Regions from separate parts of the Promicromonospora alba genome, predicted to be linked through region 2. Evidence: riboswitches for the same ligand, from Rfam matches in the RefSeq annotation. Region 2 holds a riboswitch; each other region holds the start of a gene.
The links. Region 2 has a riboswitch for thiamine pyrophosphate ahead of thiD (bifunctional hydroxymethylpyrimidine kinase/phosphomethylpyrimidine kinase). Riboswitches for the same ligand answer to the same signal wherever they lie in the genome.
Positions count from the first base shown of each region.

Region 1: linked by a shared signal. The riboswitch ahead of ACFO6V_RS22575 (thiamine ABC transporter substrate-binding protein) and the one ahead of thiD (bifunctional hydroxymethylpyrimidine kinase/phosphomethylpyrimidine kinase) in region 2 are both predicted to bind thiamine pyrophosphate.
Region 3: linked by a shared signal. The riboswitch ahead of thiC (phosphomethylpyrimidine synthase ThiC) and the one ahead of thiD (bifunctional hydroxymethylpyrimidine kinase/phosphomethylpyrimidine kinase) in region 2 are both predicted to bind thiamine pyrophosphate.

Region 1 is NZ_JBHSFI010000008.1:8,067-12,788, reverse strand. Features, by position in the region: gene ACFO6V_RS22580 (ABC transporter permease) at 1-1,215, opposite strand, end outside; gene ACFO6V_RS22575 (thiamine ABC transporter substrate-binding protein) at 1,191-2,261, opposite strand; TPP riboswitch at 2,256-2,360, opposite strand; gene ACFO6V_RS22570 (DUF4235 domain-containing protein) at 2,398-2,679, shown strand; gene ACFO6V_RS22565 (PAS and ANTAR domain-containing protein) at 2,748-3,551, opposite strand; gene ACFO6V_RS22560 (FAD-dependent oxidoreductase) at 3,734-4,722, shown strand, end outside.
Region 2 is NZ_JBHSFI010000005.1:292,564-297,285, forward strand. Features, by position in the region: gene ACFO6V_RS16315 (aldo/keto reductase) at 77-1,105, opposite strand; gene ACFO6V_RS16320 (TetR/AcrR family transcriptional regulator) at 1,228-1,815, shown strand; TPP riboswitch at 1,824-1,921, shown strand; gene thiD (bifunctional hydroxymethylpyrimidine kinase/phosphomethylpyrimidine kinase) at 1,911-2,876, shown strand; gene dxr (1-deoxy-D-xylulose-5-phosphate reductoisomerase) at 2,997-4,163, opposite strand; gene ACFO6V_RS16335 (RyR domain-containing protein) at 4,177-4,722, opposite strand, start outside.
Region 3 is NZ_JBHSFI010000004.1:215,757-220,478, forward strand. Features, by position in the region: gene ACFO6V_RS11970 (LacI family DNA-binding transcriptional regulator) at 44-1,165, shown strand; gene thiC (phosphomethylpyrimidine synthase ThiC) at 1,315-3,132, opposite strand; TPP riboswitch at 3,127-3,232, opposite strand; gene ACFO6V_RS11980 (C39 family peptidase) at 3,344-4,690, shown strand.

The DNA.
Region 1 (4,722 bases), on a different contig from region 2:
GGCGGACACCCCGAGCGGGAGCATGAACAGCCCGTCGAGCGCCCCGACGGCACGGCGTGCGCCGGCCGACCGCGGGCGCCGGGACACCACGAGCGCCACGAGACCGCCGACCACCAGGGCGATCACCGTCGCGGCCAGTGCGGTCCGCAGCGATGTCGCGGTGGCCTCCCACACGGTCACGACCAGCGCGTTGCGCTCACCGGTGGTTCCGAGCGCCACGTAGTTCCCGGGCCCCCAGGAGCCGTCGGGCTCGCGGAAGCTGCGGGTCACCAGGCCGGCCAGCGGCAGCACCATGAGCCCGCCGACGATCGTCGCGCCCACCAGCGCCATCGTCATGTCCTTGGGCGACCGCCAGGACAGCCGCCTGGCGGAGCCGTGCGCGGACACGAGGCGCAGCGCGGCCTCGCGACGCCGGCGGGCCCGTGCGGACATCGCGAGGGCGCCCGAGATGACCACGAGCTGCAGGATCGAGAGCACCGACGCCGAGCGCAGGTCCAGGAACTGGGTGGTCCGCGTCCAGATCTCGGTCTCGATGGTGCCGTACCGCACGCCGCCGAGGACCAGCACCACCCCGAACGCGGTGGCGCAGAACAGGAACACCACCGAGGCCGCGGACGCGACGGCGGGTCCCAGCGAGGGCAGCGTCACGGTGCGGAAGACCCGCACGGGCCCCGCCCCGAGCGATGCGGCGGCCTGCTCGGTCCTGGGGTCGAGCCGCTCCCAGAGCCCGCCGACGGTCCGCACGACCACCGACACGTTGAAGAAGACGAGGGCGACGACGATCCCGGCCAGCGACTCCTCAAGCCCGAGGAAGCCGAGCGCGCCGCCGGGCGCGAACAGGGTGCGGAACGCGACGCCGACGACGACGGCGGGCAGCACGAACGGCACCGTCACGAGCCCGCGCACCAGTACCCGGCCCGGGAACGACCGGCGGTAGAGCAGGTACGCGAGCGGCAGGCCGAGCAGCACCGAGAAGGCGGTGCCGAGCACTGCCTGCGTCAGCGTCAGCCACACCAGCCGCCACGTGCGCGGGCTGGACAGCACCTCCGCGAAACCGGTGAGGTCGAGCACGCCGTCGGGCACGAAACCGCGGACCACCAGCGCGGCCACGGGCCAGGCGAAGAAGACGGCGAGGAAAGCGAGGGGGACGGCGACCGCCGTCCCCCAGAGCAGCGGCGCGGGCCGCAGGCTCAGCCGACTACGGTCTCTGTCCACCGCTCTATCCACTCGTCGCGGTGCTCGCTCACCTCGGCGGGATCCACCTCGAACGGCTCCTCGGCCTGGGGCGCGAACTTCTCCCAGTCGGCGGGCAGCTTCGTGGCGGGGTCGGCCGGGTACATGTACATCGACTCGGGCAGCGCGGCCTGCGCGGCCTCGCCGAGCAGGAAGTCGACGAACGCCTGAGCGCCCTCCGGGTTGTCCGACCCGGCAAGCACTCCCGCGTACTCGACCTGCCGGAAGCACGTCTCGAGCAGCGCGCTGGTGGTCGACTCCGAGCCGTCCTCGCTGACGGTGAACGCCGGCGACGTCGCGTACGACAGGACGAGCGGGCGCTCGCCGCCCTCACCCGCGCCCGAGAAGTCCACGTAGTAGGCGTCCTCCCACGAGTCTGCGACCTTGACGCCGTTGTCGACCAGGGACGCCCAGTAGTCCTCGAACCCGTCCTCGCCGAACGCCCCGACGGTCGCCAGCAGGAAGGCGAGCCCGGGCGACGACGTCGCGGGGTTGCTCACCACGAGCAGGTCCCGGTACTGCGGGTCGGCCAGGTCCTCGAGCGTCTTCGGCACCTCGAGGTCCGACTTCTCGAACCAGGCCTCGTCCGCGTTCACGCAGACGTCGCCCTGGTCGACCGGGGTGAGCGCCCCGCCCAGCTGCTCGACGCCGTCGGGCAGGTCCGCCGGGGTGTACTCCTCGACGACCCCCGCCTCGAGCGCGCGGGACGCGAAGGTGTTGTCGATGCCGAAGACGGCGTCGCCGAGCGGGGCGTCCTTGGTCAGCACCAGCTGGTTCACCAGGGTTCCGGCGTCGCCCGCCGCGCTGACCTCGACGGTCAGACCGGACTCCTCCTCGAACCGCTCGACGACCTTCTCGTCGAGCGCCCAGGAGTCGTGGGTCACGAGGGTCACGGTGCCCGGCGCCGCCGGGTCGGCCCCGCCGGACTCGGAGCCGCCGCATCCGGCGAGCAGGAGCGCCACGGAGAGCGCTCCGGCGGCCGGAACAACGTGGATGGTGCCCGCGTGAGCACCGGAAAGACGCAACATCGTGCCTCGACTTCCTCCGCCGGTCTTACCCGGATCAGGTTCAAGGGTCTGCGGTGTTCCGCACTCTCAGCGCCGTGTGGCGCTCCCCTGTCGTGTCCGGCCAGCCTACTGGCTGGTCGGACGCTACGGTGTAGAAATGGCCAAGATCGAGACGGAACAGACACTCGCCGAGAAGGTCGGCACTCTTGCCCTGACGCTCGCAGCCGGCTGGGTCGCGCAGAAGGCGGTCAGCATGATCTGGAAGGGCGTGACCGGCAACGACGCGCCCAGCAAGGCGGACGACCCGGAGCTCGACCTGGTGCAGGCCACGGTGTTCGCAGCGGTCGCCGCAGGCACCGCGGTGTTCGCGAAGCGCATGGCGGCGAAGGGCGCGTCGACGGCGGCGCTGCGCCTCGCCGCCCGCCGCGCGGCGCGCTGAACCGCCGGATGCCCGGCCCGGGGATCCCCGGGCCGGGCACCCGATCGCAGGCTCAGCCGATCGCAGGCTCAGCCGGACGTGCCCGCCGGCACCTTGCGCGGTCGCCGGGTGAGCAGGGGGTCGTGCCCGCGTGGCCGCCCCACCGGCTCGACGCCGTCCAGCGCGCGCGTGAGGGCTTCCTGCGTGATGCCCCTCCGCTCGCCGACGGCCCGCTCGCCGTCGACCCGTAGCCTGGCCATCACCTGGTCGGCGGCCAGGCGCAGCGGGACGTCCACCCGCCCGGCGGCTTCGTGCAGCAGGTGACCCGCAGTCACCTCGCTCACCCGACGTACCGCCATGATGACGCCCTTGGCCTGCTCGATCACCGCCTGGCTGACGAAGGCCCGGGTCACGACCGCCTCGGACTTGCGCGCCAGCGCCTCCTTCTGAGCCGGCGTGACGTCGATGACGTACCCGACCAGCTCCGGCGACCGGTCGGGGCCGCTGCGCCGGCCCTGGCCGATGACGACCACCGAGCGTGTGCGGCCCTTGCGGTCCACTATCCGGTGCGCGCACGCGAACGGCCGGCCCGTCCGCAGGGCCTCGGCGGCCGCCCGCACCACCCGGGCGCGATCGTCGGGATGCTTGCGGGAACGGAGCGCCTCGAGGCCTGGCTGGACCTCGTGCCGTTTCCACCCGTGCATCGTGTACACCTCGTCGGACCACCACCAGGTCCCCGACATGATGTCGACGCGGTAGCTGCCGACGAGAAGGTTGGTCCCCAGACCGAGAGCATGCGCCAGGTCACCCACCGAGAAGCTCGGTGACGGTTCAGCCGTGTCGCCGCCGGCGCCGTCCACGATGCTGAGCCTGGGCTGCAGAGAAGGGGGCATCTTGAACCTCCCAGATCCGAGATGGACCTGGAGCCGCTTCATGACTCCGCCAACTCGATTGTAGGAGCGAGGCACTGCGAGTGCCAGGCCCCCGTGTCAGCCTGGACGAGCCGGCCCGAGGGCCGGCGCAGGGACCGACCAGCACTGATCGAGCAGCACGGATCGAGCAGCGGAGGTGCACCGTGAGCGAGACCCCCTACGACGCGACGACGGACCTGGAAGACACCGGCAGCGGCGCACCGGGGGTCATGGCTCCCGGTCCGCTCCGCACCGACGTCGTGGTAGTCGGAGCCGGTCTCACCGGTGTCGTCACCGCCCAGCTCCTCGCAGACGGCGGCGCAGACGTTGTGGTGCTCGATGCCTGCGGCGCACGCGCGACCACCACCGCCCGCTCGACCGGCAAGCTCTCGGTGCTGCAGGGCACCCGGCTCGCCCGGATCGCCGCCCGGCACGGCGACGAGGTGGTGCGCCACTACCTCGCGGCCAACTTCGCCGGCCTGGGCTGGCTGCGCCGCACCCTCGAGGACCTGAACGTGCCCGTCGAGAACCGGGACGACCTGACCGTGGCGGCCACCCCCGAGCAGGTAGCCGACGTCGACGCGGTGCTCGCGACCTGCGCCCGCCAGGGACTCACCGCACAGTGGGAGGAGGACCCGCCGTACCCCGCGCGGTCCTACGGCGCGGTACGCCTGCCGGGCCAGGCGCAGGTGGACCCGCTGCGCATGCTCTCGGCGCTGCGGGCCCGCCTGCGCGCCCGCGGCGTGCCGGTGTACGACGGCGTCCGGGTCCACCAGGTGCGCCGGCGCCGGTCCGGCGTCGTCCTGCGCACCAGCCGCGGCGCCGTCCTCGCCGACCGTGTGGTGCTGGCGACCGGCACACCGCCCGGGCGGCTCGGCGGGCTCTTCCTCCGGCTGGAGGCCGGCCGCAGCCTGCTCACCACGTGGGAGATCACCGACCAGGCCGCACTGCCGCCCGGGTTCGACGAGACCATGTCGATCACCGCCGGGTCACCCACGCGATCGCTCCGCACGGCCGGCGGGCTGCTCATGGTGGGCGGCGAGGGCTACCCCGTCGGCAGGGAACGGGACCCGGCCCGGCGGCTGGCCGCGCTGGAGGAATGGACAAGGGTCCACCTCCCCGTGGACCAGCCCCGGCACACGTGGGCAGCCCA
Region 2 (4,722 bases):
CGCCTACCCAGCGATCGGGCCCAGATCTCACGTGAGTTCTGGGCCCAGTCGCTGGGTAGAACGCGCCCTTCGCCCGTCACGCGGCCGCGCGCTGTTCCGCGGGACGACGGCGCAGGAGCGGCTGCTGGATGGCGGGCGGGTCGTAGGCCATGTCGAGGCGGCCGACGTCGGTCCCGGGCGGCACTATCGCGTCGATCCGGTCCAGGATGTCGTCGCTCAGGACGACCTCGGCGCCGGCGAGCGCGCTGTCCAGGTGCTCCATGGTGCGCGGGCCGATGATCGCGGAGGTGACGCCGGGATGGGCGATCGTGAACGCCATCGCCAGGTGGTTCAGCGGGACACCGGCGTCCTGCGCGACGGGGATGAGCTGCTCGACGACGTCGAGGCGCTGCTCGTCGCGCAGGTGCTCCATCCCGAACTGCGCCCGGTGGGTGTCGTTCTCCTGACCCTTGCGGTACCGGCCGGTGAGGAGGCCGCCGGCGAGCGGGCTCCAGACCAGGGTGCCCATGCCGTACTGCTGGGCGACCGGCAGCACGTCCCGCTCGATTCCCCGGTTCAGGATGGAGTACGGCGGCTGCTCGGCCCTGAAGCGTTCCAGGCCGCGCCGTTCTGCCACCCACTGGGCCTGGACGATCTCGGCGGCTGGCATCGTCGACGAGCCGATGGCCCGCACCTTGCCCGAGTTGATCAGGTAGGTCAGCGCGGCCAGCGTGTCCTCGACGTCCGTCTCGGGGTCGGGGCGGTGGATCTGGTAGAGGTCGATGTAGTCGGTGCCCAGGCGGCGCAGCGAGTTCTCGACCTCGGCGATGATCCAGCGGCGGGAGTTGCCGCGGTGGTTGGGGTCGTCGCTCATGGGCAGGTGCACCTTGGTGGCGAGCACGACGTCGTCGCGCCGCCCCTTGAGCGCCTTGCCCACTATCTCCTCGGACTCGCCGTGCGAGTAGAAGTCGGCGGTGTCGACGAAGTTGATGCCGGAGTCGAGGGCCTTGTGGATGATCTTGATCGACTCCTCGTGGTCGGGGTTGCCGACCGCGCCGAACATCATCGCGCCGAGCGCATAGGGGCTGACCTTGATGCCGGTCCGGCCGAGGTTGCGGTACTGCATGGGGCCCTCCTGGGGTCGAGAGGTCTGGTGAGCGCCCCGGCGATGTCGTACCCTGGAGCTAAGCGGAACGCTCTTCCAGAACTATATGGAAAGGGATTCCGGATAGCAAGGGATGGAGTGGAGTGACCCAGAACACAGCGCCGCGGCCGCTGCGCGCCGACGCGCAACGCAACATCGACTCGCTGCTCGACGCGGCCAAGTCAGCCTTTGGCACGTCCGGCGTGGACGCGCCCGCGAAGGAGGTCGCCGACCTGGCCGGCGTCGGCGTCGGCACGCTGTACCGGCACTTCCCCAAGCGCTCGGACCTGGTCAAGGCCGTGTTCCAGCACGAGGTCGACGCGTGCGCCGACGCCGCGCCGACCCTCGCCGGAAAGCACGAGCCGGTCGTGGCGCTCGAGAAGTGGCTGCACCGGTACACCGAGTTCCTCGAGACCAAGAGCGGCCTCGCGTCGGCGCTGCACTCCGGCGACCCGGCGTTCGACGCCCTGCCGGACTACTTCATGGGGCGGCTCGGCCCGGCCCTGGGCTCGCTCGTCGACGCCGCCGTCGACGCCGGCGAGATCCGCGCGGTCGCCAGCCCCAAGGACCTCCTCTACGCCGTCTCCAAGCTGTGCCTGCCCATGCACGACGACGAGCCGAACCACGGCCGGCGCATGATCGACCTGCTCGTGGACGGCCTGCAGCACGGAGCCGGACAGACCGCTGGGTAGGGTGGGGCGGAAATGGCGCGGGGCGCCGGGCGCCAGCCCGGCTGAGACGTACCCGTGGAACCTGCTCTAGGTAATTCTAGCGAAGGGAACGCCTCATGGGCTCCGTCCTGCTCGATACCGGCGCGCGCACCCGCCCGCCCGGACATCCCACCGTGGCGCTGACGATCGCCGGGTCGGATCCGTCCGGCGGCGCGGGGATCCAGGCCGACCTGAAGACCTTCGCCGCGCTCGGCGGGTACGGCTGCGCGGCGCTCACCGGTCTGACCGCCCAGTCCACGACCGACGTGACGCGGGTGCTGCCCGTGCCCGCCGACATGGTGACCGCGCAGCTCGAGACCCTGTTCGCCGACGTCGCGGTGGACGCCGTGAAGATCGGCATGACGACGGACGCCGCCGTCGCCCGGGCCGTCGCGGCGGCGCTGCGGCAGCTCCGTGCCGCCGGACGCGCACCCTACGTGGTGCTCGACCCGGTGATGGTCTCGACGTCGGGCCACCGCCTGCTCGCGCCGGACGCCGAGGCGGTGCTGCGCGACGAGCTGCTGCCGCTGGCCGACCTGGTCACGCCGAACCTGCCGGAGGCCGCGGTGCTGCTCGGCGTCGAACAGGCCCGGGACGACGGCGAGGCGGCAGACCAGGCCCGCGCGCTGCTCAAGCTCGGGGCGCGGTTCGCCCTGGTCAAGGGCGGGCACCTGGACTCGGCGGAGTCGGTCGACCACCTCGCAGGTCCGGGCCTCGGCTCGGGCGACGGGTCGGACGGCGTCGTCACCCTGGCCGCCCCGCGGATTCCCACGCGGAACACGCACGGGACGGGCTGCACGCTCAGCTCAGCGTGTGTGGTCCTGCGGCCCCGGCACGACGGGTGGGAGCCCGCCGTACGCGAGGCGAAGAACTACCTGACGGAAGCCCTGCGCGCCGCGGACGACCTGGTCATCGGCGGCACGGGCACCACGCCCGGGCCCTGGCGCGGCCACGGCCCGGTCGACCATGGCTACACCGCGCGCGGACGACAGCCGACGCCGCTCTCGGATGCCCGGGCGCCGCGCAAAGGTTCCGCGAGCTAGATCTGTTGCTGTCAGTAGACGTTGTCTACTGACAGCAACACACCTCGCAGAGCAACTGTCTCCCCCGGTCGCGACGCTCCAGCCGGGCCGCAGCGCATCGCACCGGTCCCGGACGTCCCGTCAGGACTTGAGGAGCTCCGCCGCGCGGGCGCGGGCCCAGGCGTCGGCCTCCAGGACGCCCTCGACCGACGTCGCGTCGCCCGCGGACGTCGTCTCGTGCGCCTCGACGACGGCGGCCACCGTGTCGACGATGTCCAGGAAGCCGATGGCGCCGTCGTGGAACGCGTCCACGCACACCTCGTTCGCCGCGTTGTAGACGGCGGGGTGCGTGCCGCCGGCCTCGCCGACCTGCCGGGCGAGGCGGACGGCGGGGAAGGCGTCGTCGTCCAGGGGCGCGAACTCCCAGGTGGACGCCTTGGTCCAGTCGATGGGCACGTCGACGTCCGGCAGGCGGTCGGGCCAGGACAGGCCCAGCGCGATCGGCACGAGCATCCGCGGCGGACCGGCCTGGGCGATGGTGGAGCCGTCGGCGAACTCGACCATCGAGTGGATCATCTGCTGCGGGTGCACCACGACGTCGATCGCGCTGAACGGCAGATCGAACAGCAGGTGCGCCTCGATCACCTCGAGGCCCTTGTTCACCAGCGTCGCGGAGTTGGTGGTGACCACGCGCCCCATCGAGAAGTTGGGGTGCCGCAGGGCCTGCGCGGGGGTCACGTCCCGCAGCTCGGCGCGCGTGCGGCCGCGGAACGGCCCGCCGCTCGCGGTCACGACGAGCTTGCGCACCTCGGCGGCGGACCCCGAGCGCAGCGACTGCGCGATGGCGGAGTGCTCCGAGTCCACCGGCACGATCTGGCCCTTATGCCGCACCGCCGCCTTGACCAGCGCGCCCCCGACGACCAGCGACTCCTTGTTCGCGAGCGCCAGCGTCGAACCGGCGGCGAGCGCGGCGAGGGTGGGGCGCAGGCCCACGGATCCGGTGATGCCGTTGAGCACGACGTCGCTCCCCCGGCCGGCCAGCTCGGTCGCGGCGCCCGGTCCGGCGAGCACCTCGACGCCGTCGGCCCCTGCCTCCCGGAGCAGGTCCAGCAGCGCGGGGCGTGCGGCGTCGTCGGCCACCGCGACGGCGCGTACGCCGAGCGACGCGGCCTGGCGGGCGAGGAGCGGCAGGTCAGAACCGCCGGCGGACAGCGCGTCCACGCGGAACCGGTCCGGGTTGCGCCCGATGACGTCGATGGCCTGCGTGCCGATGGAGCCGGTGGAGCCGAGGAGGGTGACGCTTCGCATGGGGCACATCCTCTCAGCCCTCGCCGGCCTGCTCCGCACGGCCGCGGCCGAACATCCGCCAGCCCTTGACCACGCCACGGGGGTCCGGCACGGGCTCGCCGGCGGCCTCCCAGCCGGCGTCGTCGGCGAGCGGGACCACGTGGAGGCCGAAGTCCGCGAGGATCACCGGGATGGCTCGGATCGCCGCGCGGTCCTTCTCGCGGTCCGCCTCCGACAGCTCTTCCCAGGGGCGCAGGTCCGGGTGCAGGCGCCGGGCGTCGTCCCGCTGCGGACCGTAGGTCCAGCCCGCGGCGGCCTTCTCGGCCATCCACCGCTCGTGCTCGTCGACGGCGCGCGCGTCGACCACGGGTTCGGGGATCCGGCCGTGCTCGCCGTCGCCGGCGGGTGCGACGGTGCAGCCCATCTGGCGGAGCCGGTCCGGGATGGCGCGCACCTGGGCACGGTTCGCGGCCCGGAGGTCGTCGGACAGGTCGGCCCACGAGACCATCGCGGGGGTGCTCTCCCAGGCCACGCCGCGCGAACGCTGGTTGCGCAGGTAGGTCAGGTGGGCGGAGACGGC
Region 3 (4,722 bases), on a different contig from region 2:
GCCCCGCACCACTGGTGCCGAGGTGAGAGACAAGGAAGCCGCGATGAGCCGCCAGACCGTACGCCCGACCCTCGCGAAGGTCGCCGAGCTGGCCGGTGTCTCCGTCTCCACCGCGTCGCTCGCCTTCTCCGGTGCCGGACCGATCACCCCCGAGACCCGGGAGAAGGTACTTGCCGCCGCACGCGAGCTCGAGTACTCCGGCCCCAACCCCCTGGGGCGGCAGCTCCGGTCGGGACGGTCCGGGATCGTCGGCGTGGTGATCGGCGACCAGCTCGGCAGGTCGTTCCGCGACCCCGTCTCCACCCAGGTGCTGCACGGCCTCGTCTCCGCGATCGGTGAGCAGGGCCTCGGCGTGCTGCTCGTGCCGGGTATGCCGCAGGGCGCCACCACGCAGTCCATGGGGCTCGCCGCCGAGGCGGGGCTCCCGCCCGCCGTCGACCCGCTGGTCGAGGCCGCCGCGATGGACGTCGCGGTGCTCGTCTGGGGCACCCTGAAGGACGACCCGAACCTTGCCGCGCTGCAGCGGCGGGGCGTTCCCGTCGTGGTCGGCGAGGGACAGGAGGTGTCCGGCGTGCCGGTGGTGGGCGTCGAGGACCGGCGCGGGGCCGCCGACGCGGTGCGGCACCTCGTCGAGCTCGGGCACACGCGGATCGCGGAGATCACTCTGCCGTTCGGGCGGGACGAGCGGTCCGGGCTGGTCGACACCGACCGGCTCGCCGCGGCCGAGCGCACGCCGACCCGCAACCGGCTGGCCGGCGTGCGGGACGTCATCGAACCCGTCATCTCGTGGGAGACGCCCGCCTCGCTCGTGGAGCACGGGCGCGACGCCGCCACCGAGATCCTGTCCGAGTGGGCGCCCGCCCGGGATCGTCCGACGGCGATCGTCGCGCACTCCGACCTGCTCGCCGCCGGCGCCGTGATCGCCGCCCGCGAGCTCGGGCTGCGGGTGCCCGAGGACGTGTCGGTCGCCGGGTTCGACGGGCTCGACCTGCCGTGGCTCTCCCCCGACGTGCTGACCAGCGTGCATCAGCCGCTCGTCGAGAAGGGCCGGGCGCTCGGACTGGCCGTCATCGCGCTGCTGGCCGGCGAGGAGCCCCAGTCGGTGATGCTGCCCGTGAGCCTGGTCGAGGGCACGACGACGGGCCCGGTGCCCGACCTGACCTGACCCTCCACGGTCCGTCGCCGCAGATCCGCGAAGTAGAGCGGGTGTCCGGACGCACGCTCTACTTCGCCGATCACCGGCTCGCGAAGTAGAGCGGGCGTCCGGACACCCGCTCTACTTCGCGGATCTGTCGGGGTGGGCGGGCGTGGCCGTTACGCGCGGAGCTGCGGGTGCGGGAGGTAGACCTCGCCGCCCGACTCGCGGAACTCCGCGGACTTCTGCGCCATGCCCTCCGCTTGAGCCGACGCCGACGCCGACGCCGACGCCGACGCCGCGTCCGCGAGCGCCGCCTGGTTCTGCGCCCCGCCGAACTCGTCGCGGATGTCCTGCGAGATCCGCATCGAGCAGAACTTCGGGCCGCACATCGAGCAGAAGTGCGCGGTCTTCGCGGCCTCGGCCGGGAGCGTCTCGTCGTGGTACTCCTCGGCGAGCTCCGGGTCGAGGGAGAGGTTGAACTGGTCCCGCCAGCGGAACTCGAAGCGGGCCTTGGACAGGGCGTCGTCGCGGTCCCGGGCGCCGGGGTGCCCCTTGGCCACGTCGGCGGCGTGCGCAGCGATCTTGTAGGTCACCACGCCGGTGCGCACGTCGTCGCGGTTGGGCAGGCCGAGGTGCTCCTTGGGCGTGACGTAGCAGAGCATCGCGGTGCCGTACCGGGCGATCTCGGTGGCGCCGATCGCTGAGGTGATGTGGTCGTACCCGGGCGCGATGTCGGTCACGAGCGGGCCGAGCGTGTAGAACGGGGCGCCGTCGCAGAGCTCCTGCTGCCGCTCCACGTTCTCGCGCACCAGGTGGAACGGGACGTGTCCGGGTCCCTCGACCATCACCTGGACGTCGTAGGCCCAGGCCCGCTTCGTCAGCTCGGCGAGGGTGTCGAGCTCGGCGAACTGCGCGGCGTCGTTCGCGTCGGCGAGCGAGCCCGGCCGCAGGCCGTCGCCGAGGGAGAAGGCGACGTCGTACCGGGCGAAGATCTCGCAGAGCTCGTCGAAGTGCGTGTAGAGGAAGTTCTCCTGGTGGTGCGCCAGGCACCAGCCGGCGAGGATCGACCCGCCGCGCGAGACGATGCCCGTGACCCGGTCCGCCGTGAGCGGCACGTACCGCAGCAGCACGCCGGCGTGCACGGTCATGTAGTCGACGCCCTGCTCGCACTGCTCGATCACCGTGTCGCGGTAGATCTCCCAGGTCAGCGCGCTGGCGTCACCGTTCACCTTCTCCAGGGCCTGGTAGATCGGCACGGTGCCGATGGGCACCGGCGAGTTCCGCATGAGCCATTCGCGGGTGGTGTGGATGTCATCGCCCGTGGAGAGGTCCATGACCGTGTCGGCGCCCCACTTGGTGGCCCACTCCAGCTTCTCCACCTCCTCCGCGATAGAGCTGTGGACGGCGGAGTTGCCGATGTTCGCGTTGACCTTGACCAGGAACGCCCTGCCGATGATCATCGGCTCCGACTCCGGGTGGTTCACGTTGTTCGGGATGATCGCCCGGCCGGCGGCCACCTCGCTGCGCACGAGCTCGACGTCGCAGCCCTCGCGCACCGCGACGAACCGCATCTCGGGCGTGATCACGCCCTGGCGTGCGTAGTGCATCTGGGTGACGGTCCGGCCGGGGAGCGCGCGGCGGGGCCGACGTCGTTCACCCTGCCACTCCTGGCTCGCGGCACCCCGGCGCAGTGCGCTGCGCCCGTCGTCGGCCAGTGCCCGGTCGCGGCCGTCGTACTCCTCGGTGTCGCCGCGCGCCACGACCCAGGGCTCGCGGGCCGGCGCGAGGCCGCGGACCGGGTCGGAACCGGGGCCCTGCGTGCGGTAGACGCGCACCGGCTCGTTGGGGGTGCCGTCGGGCGACGGCGCCAGGGTGATCTCCGTGACCGGCACCCGGAGACCTGTGTCGTCCTGCGGTGTGCTGTACCCGCCGTCGTGCTCGTGGTCGCGCTCGTGCTGGTACGCGAGCGTGCGGGACTGGGACTTCTCCATCATGAGACTCCTGCTTCCTACGCCGGTGTTAACCGGACAGGTTCAACGGTCCCGGGCCGTACAGCCCGATCTCAGCCCCTGCGTGAGGCACCCGTGGGATCGCCGCCGAGGTTAGCACTGTCTGGCACTTTCCTTCTGCCCCGCCCCCGACCGTGATAAGCAAGGCCCGAAGGCTCGCTCACCCCAGCAGGGAGCCCGGGACATGGAGGCTGGAATGCCGGTACGGAACAACCTGCGAACGAGGTCGTTCGCGTTGGCCGCCACGGGGGCGCTCGTGGTCCAAGCAGGGATCGTGGCGGGTGCGGTGTCGGCGACGGGAGCTCCCGAGGTGAGCCCTGCGGCGTCGGACAACCAGATCACCCTGACCTCCTGGGAGGGGCGCAGGGAGCTGCTCCAGGGCGAACGTGACGAGCTGCGGTTCGACGTCCACGGCGGGCTCTTCCTGGCCCGCGGCGGCGACCTCGTGGACTACACGGACCCGTACGGCGACGGCACACCCGTCACGTACGAGACCGGCACGTGGACCTCGCCCGTCGTCGAGGTCGGGTACCCGATCAAGCAGGCCGTTCCCTCCTGGAACACGGACACCCCCACGGGCACCTGGGTCGAGACGGAGTTCCGCGGCCGCAAGGCCGACGGGACCTGGACGAAGTGGTTCGTGATGGGCCGCTGGGCGTCGGGCGACGAGTTCGCACCCGCCGACGGGAGCGTCGGGGACATCCACCGCACCTCCTTGAACGGCCAGGGCGACACCGACGCCGCTCTGTTCACCGACACGTTCGTCTCGAGGGCGGGCTTCGAGCCGGACGCGTTCCAGACCCGGGTCAGGCTGTACCGGCCCGAGGGCGCCCGGACCTCGCCGCGCCTGGCGTCGGTGAGCACCATGACCAGCGAGAACCTGCCCGACGAGCACTACACGGGCACCAGCGACTTCACGCTCGGGCGGGAGGTGTCGCTCGACGTGCCGCAGTACAGCCAGAACATCCACCGCGGTGAGTACCCCGAGTTCGGGGGCGGCGGCCAGGTGTGGTGCTCGCCGACGTCGTCCACGATGGTCATCTACTCCTACGGCCGTGAGGTGCCGGCCAGGGAGCTGGAGGGCATCGTGGCGCCCAACGGTGACCCGCAGGTCGACTACGCCGCGATGCACACCTGGGACTACGCGTACGAGGGTGCGGGCAACTGGCCGTTCAACGCCGCCTACGCCAACAGGTTCGGGCTGAAGTCGTTCGTGACCCGGCTGCGCTCCCTGGCGGAGGCCGAGAAGTTCATCGAGGCGGGTATCCCGCTCACCATGTCGCTCAACTTCGACGAGGAGGAGATGCCCGAGGCCGGTTACAGCACCCCGGGGCACCTCGTCGTGCTGATCGGGTTCACCGCGGACGGTGACCCGATCATCAACGACCCGAACAAGGCGAGCAACGACGAGGTGCGGGTCGTGTACACGCGGGAGAACTTCGAGCGCGTGTGGCAGACGTCGACCGACGGCGTCACGTACGTCTACCACCCGAAGAACGTGAAGCTGCCGGCCAACATGCCGGGCGTCACGCAGAACTGGTAACTGGCGGCCACCGGTCGCGACAGGGAAGGACA